DNA from 2 places in the Paenarthrobacter sp. NPDC018779 genome. Region 2 is predicted to be linked to the other one. Evidence: predicted binding sites of a transcription regulator. Region 2 holds the regulator's gene; the other holds the start of a gene.
What was found. Region 2 encodes HrcA, which represses chaperone genes, less so after heat shock. Its sites were predicted from a motif close to TTNGCACTCGNNNNNNNCGAGTGCNAA; they were not measured.
Positions count from the first base shown of each region.

Region 1 (4,582 bases), on a different contig from region 2:
ATCCGCAGGCTTCCGTGGAAGCCATGAAGGCCCACTGGGAGTCGAAGGGGTACAGGATTACACATGTCTTCGACAACAGGGGCCCAAACACCACGGGAATTGAGATTCATGCCGTGACTCCGCGGGGCATGCTCCTAATTTTCACGCCGACGAAAACTGTTTCGTTTATCAAAGTTGTCGGTGAATGTACATTGGACCCTGCGGCCGCCAAGAAAACGACGTAGTTATGGTTCGTGAATTCACTGTCCCCGCGCGGCCGACGCGGCAGCGCTCAAAGGTCTTCGCAGTGATGGCCGTGGTGTGTTTGATAATGGCAGGATGCAACGCAAACCCGGCGACTGGCAGTCAGGGTGGCGAGCGGGCGCCAGGCGAGCGAAGTGCGCAGAAAGTATTCACGGAGTTCATGGAGGCCATCGATGACACGGTGCAGCAGTCTGGCGCAGATTGGCCCATTTGGGATCGCAATCACACCGCAGGATTCTTCCCCGGGCCGTGCTCGGTGCATGCTCGTGAGGATGGGAGGGCCTACCAAACACAGATCGAGGGCGGCCCTGTCGAGGATCCGCGGGCTGCCGTGGACGCTATGAAGGCCCATTGGAAATCGAAGGGTTACAGGATTACACACGTCTTCGACAACATGGGTGGAAACACCACTGGCATTGAGATTCATGCTGTAGCCCCGCGAGGCATGCTCCTGATTTTCACGCCGTCGAAAGGTACGTCATTCATAAACGTGCACAGCGAATGCACCCTGGATCCGGCGGCCCGGATAAAGACGACATCATTGTGACGGGGACTGGCGGCGATGGGGCGAGCCCCGGCTAAGCGCCGACCGGCTCCACCACCACAACCACCCGCTCCTCGCCGATCCTGGTGAGCACCAGCGTGGCTGTCTTCGCCTTCCCGGACGCCTTACCGGGCAGCAGCTGTTTCCTGAGTTCCTCGGGCGTGACCGCGGTGCCGCGTTTCTTGATGTCCAGCACGGTGATGCCGTTCGCTTTGACCCACGCCTTGAGGGCCTTGACGTTGTAGGGCATCACCTCGATCACGCGGTAGGCGCGGGCGAAGGGGGTGTCATGGAGTTCGGCTGCACAGATGTAGGCGATGTGCTCGTCCACCAGGTGTCCGCCCAGCCGGTCTGCAACATCGGCCACCAGCCCTGCCCGGATGACTGCACCGTCCGGTTCGTACAGGAACCCTTCCACGGGCCCGACGGCGGCCACCGGACCGCCGTCGAAATCCTCGCCGCTGGTGATTTCGGCAGCGCCCTGGGCGCCGATCACCAGCGCTGCGCGGCGAACCCCGGGACGGGCAACGGCGTTGAACCAGAGGGTCACCTCGGTGACATCGCCACCCACGGAGACCCACTGCGCCTCGCAATCGGCCGGGACGGAATCGTGGGGCATGCCAGGGCCCATTTTGACCCCCACTGCGCGGCCGGTTGCTGCCAGGCCCTCGACGAACGAGAGCGGGGGAGAGAACGCCTCGGGGTCCCAGATCCGCTTTGTTCCGGAGGTTGAGGTGGTCCGCCGGGCAGGATCGAGCCACACGCCGTCCACTCCGGAGAGGTCCACGGACGTGGCATCGGAATGTACCACCGTGGCGTGCGGGAACGGCATCAGGTTGATGGTGGCGCAGGCGGCTGTGGTTTCGTCCATCTCCACCGCAGTGACGTTGACGTCCATGGATGCCAGCGCGAGGGAATCGGCGCCCAGCCCGCACCCCAGATCAGCCACGTGGGAGATTCCTGCCTTCACGAAGCGCTCGGCGTGCCGGGCTGCAACATTGAGTCGCGTGGCCTGTTCCAAGCCCGCCTGGGTAAACAGCATCTGGTGGGCAAACTCGCCGAATTTGGCCTCGGCCTTGGTCCGCAGGCGCGATTGCGTCAGGACGGCGGCTACAAGCTCGGGGGAGTGCCCGGCCTTGCGCAGGGACGCGTTCAGGGCCAGTGCGTCGGCTTCCCGGTAAGGTCCCAGTGAGCCAAGCAGTTCCCATCCTTCGGCGGTGAGCAAGGGCGCGAGGTGTTCCTGGGGAGCGTTGGGCATGGCATCCAGCTTAACGTTTCGCGCCCGGGGCTGAGACCGGAGCGATCAGCCCGATAGGGTTGATTTCATGGAAGACACCGCAGCTCCGCAGCCCTCCCACGCCGACAACCCGGACAATAACCAGCCCGTCCGTCCCGGAGCCGATGGACATTCCGCCGGTCGTTCCCTCACGGCGTACGCGCGGCCCGCCTTGATTGCGGGCGTCGTGATCGCCGTGATCTGCGCGGGGCTGCTCATTGTGATCTTTGCGTTGGACTCCTTCAACGCTGCCGCCTATTCGGTGACGGGCAAGAGTGTCAATGACGCTACCGACGAGGCCCGTGACATCCGGGAGTTGTACAGCGGAGTACGCGCCGGCGGGATCATCGGCCTGGTGGTTTCCGGCGTCGTGGCCGTTGCTGCGGGTGTTGTTCTCTACCTCAACCGCGGGGCCACGACAGTCGACGCTGACGACGAGGACTACGACCTGGACGACCTCAGGGACCAGTAAGCCGGGTTCACCCATGACGAAATGCTGGCACTCACCTTGACCGAGTGCTAACGCCTTACATAGAGTCGTGGTTAGCACTCTCCCTAGGTGGGTGCTAACACCACCGCCAGGCAGCTGCCGGCACCGCGACGACGGTTGCACGCCTCGGCACCCTTGTTCTTAGTCCATGAATCAGCTCATGAAAAGGAGAGATCCGAGTGTCGGTCTCGATTAAGCCTCTTGAGGATCGTATTGTTGTTCGCCCGCTCGAAGCAGAGCAGACCACGGCTTCCGGCCTGGTCATTCCGGACTCCGCACAGGAGAAGCCGCAGGAAGGCGAAGTTGTTGCAATCGGCCCCGGCCGCTTCGATGACAACGGCAACCGCGTACCGGTGGACGTAGCCGTTGGCGACGTCGTTATCTACTCCAAGTACGGTGGAACCGAAGTCAAGACCGGTGGCAGCGAGTACCTCGTTCTGTCCGCCCGCGACGTCCTCGCGATCGTCGTCAAGTAACTTCCTGGAACCCCGCACCGCAGGCATCGTTGGAATTTTCTCCAGCAGCCAGTGGTGCGGGTTTTCCGTTCTGAAAGGACACAACCATGGCAAAGCAGCTTGCGTTTAACGACGCTGCCCGCCGGTCGCTTGAGGCCGGTATCGACAAGCTCGCCAACACCGTCAAGGTGACCCTCGGCCCCCGTGGTCGCAACGTGGTGCTGGACAAGAAGTGGGGCGCCCCCACCATCACCAACGACGGCGTGACCATCGCCCGCGAAGTTGAGCTGGACGACCCCTACGAGAACCTTGGCGCACAGCTGGCCAAGGAAGTCGCCACCAAGACCAACGATGTTGCCGGTGACGGCACCACCACGGCCACCGTGCTCGCACAGGCCTTGGTCAAGGAAGGCCTGCGCAACGTCGCAGCCGGCGCCGCTCCGGGCGAGATCAAGCGCGGCATCGAGGTTTCCGTTGAAGCCATCGCCGCCCGCCTGCTGGAGAACGCCCGCGAAGTCGAAGGCACCCAGGTTGCCAACGTCGCAGCGATCTCCGCACAGAGTGATGAGGTTGGCGAACTGCTGGCCGAGGCTTTCGGCAAGGTGGGCAAGGATGGTGTCATCACCATCGAAGAGTCCTCCACCACGCAGACCGAACTGGTCCTCACCGAGGGCATGCAGTTCGACAAGGGCTACCTTTCCCCGTACTTCGTCACCGACGCAGAGCGCCAGGAAGCAGTCCTCGAAGACGCGCTGATCCTGATCAACCAGGGCAAGATCTCCTCGCTGCAGGACTTCCTGCCGCTGTTGGAGAAGGCCCTCCAGGCTTCCAAGCCGCTCTTCATCATCGCCGAAGACATTGAAGGCGAAGCCCTGTCCACGCTGATCGTCAACCGCATCCGCGGCACGCTCAACGTTGTGGCCGTCAAGGCCCCGGGCTTCGGCGACCGCCGCAAGGCCATGCTCCAGGACATCGCCACCCTCACCGGTGCGCAGGTTGTTTCCCCGGATCTCGGCCTGAGCCTGGACACCGTTGGGCTTGAGGTACTGGGTACGGCACGCCGCATCACGGTCACCAAGGACAACACCACCATCGTTGATGGTGCCGGGACCGAGCAGGACGTAGCTGACCGCGTTGCACAGCTCCGCGCCGAGCTCACCCGCACGGATTCCGACTGGGACCGCGAGAAGCTCCAGGAGCGCCTGGCCAAGCTGGCCGGCGGAATCGGCGTCATCAAGGTTGGCGCAGCCACCGAGGTTGAGCTCAAGGAAAAGAAGCACCGCATTGAGGACGCTGTCTCCTCCACGCGTGCGGCCCTTGAGGAAGGCATCGTTTCCGGCGGCGGTTCCGCCCTGATCCACGCCCTCAAGGCGCTGGATGAGGCTCCCGCCGTCAAGGCCCTCGAGGGTGACGCAGCTGCCGCTGTCGGCATCGTCCGCCGCGCCCTGACGCAGCCGCTGCGCTGGATCGCCCAGAACGCGGGCTTCGATGGCTACGTGGTGGTTTCCAAGGTCTCCGACCTGGACGCCAACCACGGCTTCAATGCCAAGTCCGGTGAATACGAGGACCTGATC
Region 1 covers NZ_JBIRZS010000002.1:16,895-21,476, forward strand. Annotated here, with positions in the region: gene ACH488_RS02260 (hypothetical protein) at 1-224, shown strand, start outside; gene ACH488_RS02265 (SAM-dependent methyltransferase) at 822-2,045, opposite strand; gene ACH488_RS02270 (hypothetical protein) at 2,113-2,535, shown strand; gene groES (co-chaperone GroES) at 2,733-3,029, shown strand; gene groL (chaperonin GroEL) at 3,116-4,582, shown strand, end outside.
Region 1: groES (co-chaperone GroES) is a predicted target of HrcA. The motif match lies at 2,560-2,586, and genes of this name have one in related genera.

Region 2 (4,582 bases):
TGCCACTTTGCATGGGCCTTGGCTGCACGGTCGCCCTTCCACCGCACGATGGAACGTTCCGCCTGCCAGGGTATGACAGCGTCGATGCCGAGTTCCGTGGCGGTCTCGATGGCGAGCTCGTCCCGGTCACCCTTGGCCAGTGCCTGGACCAGCACCAGCCGCACCGATGGTTGGTCCTCGAAGACCACGTCCGTTGCCGTCACCGACAGCGAGCCTTGGCCGGCGTCGGACACCTTGCCGGTGAGCCGGGCGCCGGACCCGTCCGCGAGGTCCACGGATTCGCCGACGGCCAACCGCTTCACTGTCACGGCGTGGCGGGCTTCCGGACCCTCGAGGATGAACACGGAACCCGGCCCCAGGCCGTCCAGGCTTCCGGCCGGGGTGAAGAAGACGGGGTTGCTCACCGCTACAGGTTACCGAGCTTGTCCCGGAGCTTGGCGAACATGCCGCCACTGGCTACGAGCTTGCCTTCCGTGAACTGCTCTCCGCGCAACTTCGCAAGCTGCCTCAGCAGGTCTTCCTGCGCGGCATCCAGCTTGACCGGCGTCTCAACGTGCAAGTGCACCTTGAGGTCTCCGCGGCCGTAGCCACGAAGATGGGTGACGCCCAAACCGCGGAGGGTAATGATTTCACCCGACTGTGTGCCCGCTTTAACGTCGATTTCCTGGGGGCCATCGAAGGTCTCCAGGGTCAGTTCCGTTCCCAGGGCGGCTGCAGTCATCGGCACGCTCAGCGTTGCGTGGAGGTCGTCGCCTTCGCGGATGTACGTGGAATCGCTGTTGACGCGGATCTCGACGTAAAGGTCGCCTGCAGGGCCTCCGGCAGGGCCCGCCTCACCCTGGCCGGACAGCTGGATACGCGTTCCCGTTGCCACGCCCGCGGGCACCTTGATGGTCAGCGAGCGGCGGCTGCGGATGCGGCCCTGGCCGCTGCATTCGTTGCAGGGGTCCTTGATGATGGTGCCGAAGCCTTCGCAGGACCCACACGGAGCCGTGGTCATGACCTGGCCGAGGATGGAGCGCACTGCCCGCTGGACCTGGCCGCTGCCACCACAGATGTCGCAGCGTTCAGGGTGTGTTCCGGGACGGCAGCAGCTGCCATCACAGGTGGGGCAGACAACCGCCGTGTCGACTTCGAGCTTCTTGTTGACGCCGAAGACTGCGTCCTTGAGGTCGATGCGGACGCTGATGAGGGCATCCTGGCCGCGCCGGACACGGGAGGCAGGACCTGCGTGTCCCCCGCCGCCACCGCCAAAGAACGTATCGAAGATGTCCTGGAAGGCAAAGCCCTGCCCGGAGTAGCCGCCACCGAAACCGTTGTCGGTTCCGTTCTCATTGCCGGTGGCGTCGTACACGCGGCGTTTCTGCGGGTCGGACAACACTTCGTAAGCGTGCGTCACGGCCTTGAACTGCTCAGCGACATCCTCGCCCGGGTTCACGTCCGGGTGCAGTTTTCGCGCCAACTTGCGGTACGCCTTTTTGATCTCTTCTCCGGTGGCTTCCGGGGAGACTCCCAAAACGTCATAGTGGCTGCTCAAAGTCAGTATCTCTTCCTTGTTGTCCTGCGGTTCTTGCGTCGGTGGCTGGTGTCAGCCGCCGAGAATACGGGAAAGGTAACGGGCCACGGCGCGCACAGCGGCCATGGTGGTGGGATAGTCCATCCGGGTGGGCCCCAGGATGCCTACCTTGGCACCGGAGCCGTAACCCGTCGCGACCACTGAAGCCTCGGACAGCCCGTCGTACGGGTTCTCCCGGCCAATGCTCACGGTGACCCCTCGCGGATCATCGCCCATGTCCGACAACAACCGAAGCATCACGACTTGTTCCTCAAGGGCCTCGAGTACCGGGCCGATGCTCAAGGGGAAGTCCACGTTGGAGCGGGCCAGGTTGGCCGTGCCCGCCATCAGGATGCGCTCTTCGCGGCTGGTATCGCTGAGGGACTGGAGTCCGGCGGCGAGGACCTGCGCCACCCCGCGAAGCTCCGGCCGGCACAGGGCCACAACGGAGGGCAGCACCTGCGGCAACAGCTCCAGCGGGGTGCCGGCAATGCTGCCCAGGAACCTTGCCCGCAGGGCCAGCAACGACTCGTTGGTGACCTCGGTTCCGGCGTCGATGACTTTCTGTCCCACGCTGCCGGTGTCCGCGATCAGGACCACCAGCACCTGCTTGGGTGCCAGCAGCACGAACTCCACATGCCGGACCAAGGCCCGCTTGGAGTGCGGGTACTGCACCACTGCCACCTGGTTGGTCAACTGCGACAGGAGCCGTACTGTCCGCTCCAGGATGTCGTCAAGATCGTCGGGGCCTTCAAGCAAGGAATGGATGGCCCGGCGCTCGGCGGCCGAAAGCGGCTTCACCTGGGAGATCCGGTCCACGAACAACCTGTAGCCCTTGTCCGTGGGAATACGGCCCGCGCTGGTGTGCGGGGCGGCGATGAGGCCTTCCTCTTCAAGGACGGCCATGTCATTCCTGATGGTGGCACTTGATACGCCGAGGTGGTGCCTCTCCACCAGCGCCTTGGAGCCGACAGGTTCCCGTGAGTGCACGTAATCCTCGACGATGGCACGCAACACTTCCAGCTTGCGTGGCTCACTCATGTGCAACACCTCCTGTCGACGCTCCGAATCCGGGCTGCCCAGCGTGGGATGGACCCGGATTCACCATTGCTTTTAGCACTCAACATGCCTAAGTGCTAACAAGTCTAGTATGGGCCACCCCGTTGCTAGCATTGAAAACGCCCGCGGATGACCTCCGTGGAGCCGTCTCCACCCATTACCGGCCCATCAAACCCAGCGCGAAGAGGTATGAAGTCCTTGGCTTTCGACACTTGGGGTCCGCAGGACCTTTCCGCACCCGTCAAACAGAAGCTTCCCGAAGTGCCTGTCCAGCGCGGGATGGTCCTGGAAGACGTCCAATCCGGTTGGGTGGGTGAGGTCGTCCGGGTCGAGAAGTCGGGCGGAATGCACATCGTGTCGCTGGAGGACCGCCGGGGCAAGACCCGGTCCTTCCAGCTGGGGTTCGGTTTCCTCCTGGACGGCCAGGCGATCCGCCTGCTCCCTCCGGCCGCCCGGCAGCCGGCCGGCGCTGTACAGCCCGGCAGGACGGCGTCGGGCTCTGTCAAAGTCCAAGGCCAACGCGCACAAGTGGCAAAGGCCAGCCGGATCTGGGTGGAAGGCAAGCACGACGCCGAACTCGTGGAAAAGGTTTGGGGTGACGACCTTCGGGTGGAAGGCATCGTCGTGGAGCCGCTCCATGGCGTGGACGACCTCCGGTCCGCCATCGCCGCCTTCGGACCCGGTCCGCAGCGCAAGCTCGGTATCCTGGTGGACCACTTGGTGGCCGGTTCGAAGGAGTCCCGCATTGCGGCCGAGGCCATGCAGGTACCGGGAGCCGCGGGAAACGTGTTGATCGTGGGACACCCCTACGTCGATGTGTGGCAGGCGATCCGCCCCAAGGTACTGGGCATCGAACAGTGGCCTGACGTGCCGCGCGGCACGGACTGGAAGACGGGAATCCTGCGGGCCTTCGGCTGGCCGCACGAAACGGCGGAGGACATCGGGCTCGGCTGGCAGCGGTTGCTGGGGGCAGTACGGACCTACGCGGACCTGGAAGCCTCCCTCCTTGGGCGCGTGGAGGAAGTCATCGACTTCCTGACCGCCCCCTGAGCCGGGACACCTGCCCGTTTCAGGGGCGGATGGTCCCTGCAGGGAGTCCGGACCCAGTATTCTGGGACAGCAACACCGCATTTTTACAGCAAAGGGAAGACACCGTGGCAGAGAACGCTCCAGAAGAACAGGGCAGGGCCGCAGGCCAGCCCCAGTACCATGGTGCACCTGCGAATGCACTGCCCCTCACGGCAAGCGAAGACCGGCAGTGGGCCACCTTGGCGCACTTCGGCGGAATCCTCGGCTGCCTTCCGTCCTTGCTGATCTATTTGATCTTCCGGGAGCGCGGCCCGTTCACGGCGCAGGAGTCCAAGGAAGCCCTGAACTTCACGCTTCCACCCACCATTGCCGCTGTCCTGGCGAACATCCTGGTCCTGCTGCCGGTTGTGGGCAACATCTTCGCGGTCATCGCAACAGCCATCTGGGTGGCCCTGACGTGTTTCTCCGTTTCCGCAGGCATCCGCGTCAACCACGGCCAACCCCACCGCTACCGCTTCAACCTGCGCTGGATCAAATAGCGCCCGGGCCGGTCAGTCCGGCAGGATCCTGCGCACCACGGCGTCCGCCAACAAGCGGCCCTTGAGGGTCAGCACCAAACGACCCTTGAAGGCGGCAACGGGATCCACCAGGCCATCGGCAATCAGCCCGGCCATGGCGTGCCGGCCTACCTTGTCCAAGGCATCCACGTCCAATCCCGAACCGAGCCGCGCCTCAAGCATGATGCGCTCCACCTCCCGTGTACCGGCGTCGAGGGTTTCCCTGCCCGCAGCAGGCGACGTTCCCGCTGCCAGCCGTGAAGCGTAGGCGGTGGGGTGCTTGACGTTCCACCACCGGACGCCGCCAACGTGGGAGTGGGCGCCGGGGCCGATGCCCCACCAGTCGTCGCCCCGCCAATAGGCGAGGTTATGGCGGCAGGCC
Region 2 covers NZ_JBIRZS010000001.1:195,299-199,880, reverse strand. Annotated here, with positions in the region: gene ACH488_RS00960 (16S rRNA (uracil(1498)-N(3))-methyltransferase) at 1-404, opposite strand, end outside; gene dnaJ (molecular chaperone DnaJ) at 407-1,537, opposite strand; gene hrcA (heat-inducible transcriptional repressor HrcA) at 1,589-2,596, opposite strand; gene ACH488_RS00945 (DUF3097 domain-containing protein) at 2,813-3,664, shown strand; gene ACH488_RS00940 (DUF4870 domain-containing protein) at 3,769-4,182, shown strand; gene hemW (radical SAM family heme chaperone HemW) at 4,195-4,582, opposite strand, start outside.